Regions from separate parts of the Chryseobacterium sp. CBSDS_008 genome, predicted to be linked through region 2. Evidence: riboswitches for the same ligand, from Rfam matches in the RefSeq annotation. Region 2 holds a riboswitch; the other holds the start of a gene.

Region 1 (2,203 bases), 1.5 Mb from region 2:
TTTCTGACAAGATCAATGTGCAGTACATTCACCGGAAGTGAAACTGCAAGCGATGTATTATCTTTTAATCCGTCAAAATAAGTGGCCACGATAAATTTCAGTTTCGGGAAACGTTTTTTTATTTCAGCGTATACGGAAACATAGGTTTCTTTTGCCTTCTCTGTTAAATCCAATGCCAGGAAAGGTTCATCAAACTGAATCCATTCAGCACCCTGCTCCTGAAGCCTGGTTAAAATTTCCGTATATACAGGAAGAAGATTTGCGACAAGATCCATCTTATCGAATCCTTCTTCTTTTTCTTTCCCTAATAGCAGATAAGAAACCAGCCCGATAATAACCGGTTTCGCATTAATTCCAGCCTGTTTTGCTCCTGCAAATTCATTGAAAATTTTACCTGAGCTTAGCTTAAACTGTTGGTTTTTATAAAACTCCGGTACGATATAGTGATAATTGGTATCGAACCATTTGGTCATTTCCATCGCTGTGATATCCAATCCGTCTTTCTGATATCCTCTTGCCATGGCAAAGTAAAGATCCAGCTCAGCATTGTTCTTTTTAAGCGCTACTTCATGATAACGTGCAGGGATTGCCCCTACCACAAGGCTCATATCCAGTACCTGGTCATAATATGAAAAATCATTACACGGAATAAGGTCTATTCCGGCTTCTTTCTGGATATTCCAGTTCTGATTACAGATATTTCTGCCTGTATTCAGAAGTTCTTCCGGAAGGATTTTGCCTGACCAATACTGCTCGCAGGCTTTTTTGAGTTCTCTTTTGCTGCCAATACGCGGATAGCCAAGAATGTGAGTTTGCATTTTTTAAACTTTTTAATTAAACTTAATATTAAAGCCCTTTAAAATGCTTCGTCATGTTTTAACGGAAGAAATTTCAGGAAAGTAATGACATAACGGGAAATGCAGTTTCCTTTTAAAGAAAATACATGAATCCGATATATCATCTGTATGACCCAAAGCTTCAGGCCGCGAAAGCATTGTCAATTCAGTAAAGGCAGGTCTCCTGACTTGTAACAGTTTCTGCCATCCTTCCCGCTTTTGGCAGTGGATCTGCAAGGACAAAAACCTTTGGTGTGTTACTTACAGTTGCGCGACAGTTCGTGATTTGCACACGATTCCCTATTAATCTACCTTAAGTAAAACCTTTCCTGTTTGATGAAGTATTTATAAAGAACTGTACTTTTACTTTTAACAGTTGTCCTGAGTAAAAGTTTTTAATTTTGGGTAAAGGTAAGAATACAGAATAAAGTCACAATTGATAAGAAATATTTAAGCAAATTAAACTTTTAAAAACCATAATAAAAGCATATAATTCTATAACTTTGACTGTTTTTATAATTTAAAAGAAAAATATTCTGTGGAACAACTCGATGATAAGGATGTACAGCTGCTCAGGCTGCTCCAGAAAAATGCCAAACTGACTGTTAAAGAGCTTGCGAAGGAAGTACACCTTTCCACTTCGCCTGTTTTTGAAAGGGTGAAAAGACTGGAACAGGAAGGCTTTGTGAAAAGATATGCTGCGGTTCTTGATGCCGAAAAGCTCAACCGTGGATTTACGGTTTTCTGCCAGATTAAACTGAAAATTCACGACCGGTCTGTAGGTTATGATTTTGTAAAAGAAATTTTAGAAATTGAAGAAGTTGCGGAATGCTACAATATTTCCGGAGATTTTGATTTCCTTCTGAAGGTTCAGGTACGGGATATGAAACATTACCAGGATTTTGTATTCAATAAGTTAGGATCTGTAGATTCTATCGGGAGTACTCACAGTACTTTTGTGATGGCTGAAGTGAAAAATAACCATGGATTAACGATATAGATTTATCTTAAAGTTTCCTGCCCTATGCCCTATAAACAAAAATCCGCCAAACATGACAGATTTTATGTTATTTTGAATATTCCAGCCGTTAATTGGCAGCCGGATCAATAAGTTCTGTGGTTAAGCTTAGTGATTTCAACAGGTTTTTACTGTCAAAAAACAAAGTTGCATAATGTTTTCCTCTCTTAAAAACCAGCTTTGATCCTCCTGGGAACTCACTGCCTGAAGATAGTTTCTGTGTTTTTGCATTGTATTTACTGAATTTGGTTTTGCTATCCTGTAATGTACTTTTATTCATGATAAGACCGAAAGGCAATCCTTCTATGATTACAGGTTTATTGTCTGAAGCAGTAAAAAACATTTCATT
Region 2 (2,203 bases):
TATCTTTTAAGTTTCCAAGAATAAGGTCTTTTCCGATATCAGGGAAGTCAACGGTTAATGAACTGTTGATCTCTCTGTGGCAATTTTGTCCGCCTACTAAAGGAGAAATGGCAATAACATAGGATTTGGTATTTTTATTTTTAGGTTGTCCAGCAATTTTATCAAGGAAGGCATAGGTGTCATTGATGTAATAATACTCTTTGTAATTGGCAATTAAAGTATTATAAAACTGTTGATGATTTTTGTAAAAAGCTCTGTAATTCGATTTCTTGACAAAATCGTTGATTAGTTCCAGATTTTCATCCACTTCTTGAGGGCCAAATGAATTAAATGGGAAATCTCTTTTAAGTACACCTTTTTCATCAAAAGAGAATGCATAGAAATCAGTCCGGAAACCTAAGAACTTTTTCCACTCCTTTCTTGAATAATTTACTTTTTTTAATAGCGGATGATCTTTTACAGGCTCAAAATAAGACATGATTTCATCATAATACGGAGGAATCTTTTGAACATCATAAGGATCTGTTTTACCATAGTCTGTAAGCGCTAAAATGATATTTCCCAATTCGTAACTTTCAGAAAGCTCAATTGTAACATCTTTTTGTGCTGTTAATGATACGGAAAGGATAAGTGTAATGATTAAGATAATCTTTTTCATGTAATGTAATATGAATTTTCTATTAGTTTTTAAGAGAAACACAGATGATATTCTGAGCGGCTAAAATTAAAGAAAAACCCAATGAATTACAATCATTAAATATATTTAAAATATAAAAGTTTCGGGCGGCCTTTGGCCGCCCGAAACTCTATTTATAGTATCTGGATTGGTTTCTTGAATTCATCGATGGCTACAAAAGTAAAATCACCTACAATGGCTTTTTCTCTTTCATAGGAATACATCTGCTCGGTGTAGATCTCAACGTTCACTTTCATGCTGGTTTTTCCCACGTAGGAAACTTTCCCGATCAGCTCAACAATAGTTCCGGCAGGAATAGGTTTCTTGAAATCGATCTTGTCACTGCTTACCGTTACCACTCTTTTTCTCGCAAAACGGGTTGCGGTGATAAAAGCTACTTCGTCCATCAGCTGCATGGCCGTACCGCCAAAAAGGGTATCGTAATGATTGGTTGTGTTGGGGAAAACCGCTTTAAAGATTCTGGTTTCGGATGCTTCAATTCTTTCTTCTGTAGTCATATATCATTATTAATTAAAGCGAAGTGAAATGATATTAGAAAAAACAGAATAATAACAGGAATCAAGAGAATTCCTGAAACAATCCATCAGATCAATACAACTTCAAATCGCGAAAGTTACATGTGTAAGAAAAAGGCAGGTCTCCTGACTTGTAACATCATTTATCTCCTTCCCATGCCCCGCACAGTGGATCTTTGATAAAAGACTTCAGTTACTTACAGTTGCGCGACAGTCCGTGATTTTCACACGGTTCCCTTTTAATCTGCAGTGATGCAGAACCCATTTCTGTGATGAATAAGCGTAAAAACTTTTTCGGAAGCAAAAATAATGAATTTATTCCGGATTATGGAAAATAATCTGGCTGATTACTCTTCCTTTCTTGATCGTCCAGAGTGTAGTGTATCTGTTTTCTCCTGAACCATTGATCATATAAAGGAAAATATTATCGCTGTCAAGGGAAGTGACTCCAATGTTATCAAAATCCATGGTAGGCTGGAACATATTTTTGATGGCTTCTCTTACAAAAACAGAACCTCTTCCCGGTTGCTGTACTCTGATGGATTTGATTTCCGTCATACCCTCAGGAAGATCATTTCCGATTCCCCAGGGTTTTACTTTATCAATGGTGAGTAGTTTTCCTTCTGCATCTTTTTCCTTTTTACGGTAACCCGCATTGGAAGGGTAGATGTCAATCACTACTTTGCTTCTTTGAGCAGTAGGAATTTTAGGATCAGAATTATCGGTAAAAATAAGTGATCTTCCGTTTTTAGACCTGGAAGGGGTATAGGCGGGAAGCTGATCAATATAAGCAATACGCTCTTTATTTACCATTCCTTCCTTATCAAGAGTTTCATAACGCACAAAGGGTTTGTCGTCATCCTGTTTTTCCGGATATTTGATCCAGATCCATTCTGTTTCCCCGGGAGCAGGCTTTACATAAACAAATACATCACCCTTACGCATACGGATTTTATCTACAATTTTTCTGTAATTGTCTTTATGTACCCGC

What was found. A riboswitch is a leader RNA that binds a small molecule or an ion and turns the genes downstream of it on or off. The one in region 2 is predicted to bind cobalamin.
Region 1: another riboswitch for cobalamin. It lies ahead of metE (5-methyltetrahydropteroyltriglutamate--homocysteine S-methyltransferase); the one in region 2 lies ahead of ACP3T3_RS08635 (acyl-CoA thioesterase).

The regions. Positions count from the first base shown of each region.
Region 1 is NZ_CP188202.1:460,941-463,143, reverse strand. It holds gene metE (5-methyltetrahydropteroyltriglutamate--homocysteine S-methyltransferase) at 1-818, opposite strand, end outside; cobalamin riboswitch at 994-1,179, opposite strand; gene ACP3T3_RS01985 (Lrp/AsnC family transcriptional regulator) at 1,375-1,836, shown strand; gene ACP3T3_RS01980 (hypothetical protein) at 1,925-2,203, opposite strand, start outside.
Region 2 is NZ_CP188202.1:1,931,827-1,934,029, reverse strand. It holds gene ACP3T3_RS08640 (DUF4932 domain-containing protein) at 1-658, opposite strand, end outside; gene ACP3T3_RS08635 (acyl-CoA thioesterase) at 811-1,194, opposite strand; cobalamin riboswitch at 1,312-1,492, opposite strand; gene ACP3T3_RS08630 (hypothetical protein) at 1,528-2,203, opposite strand, start outside.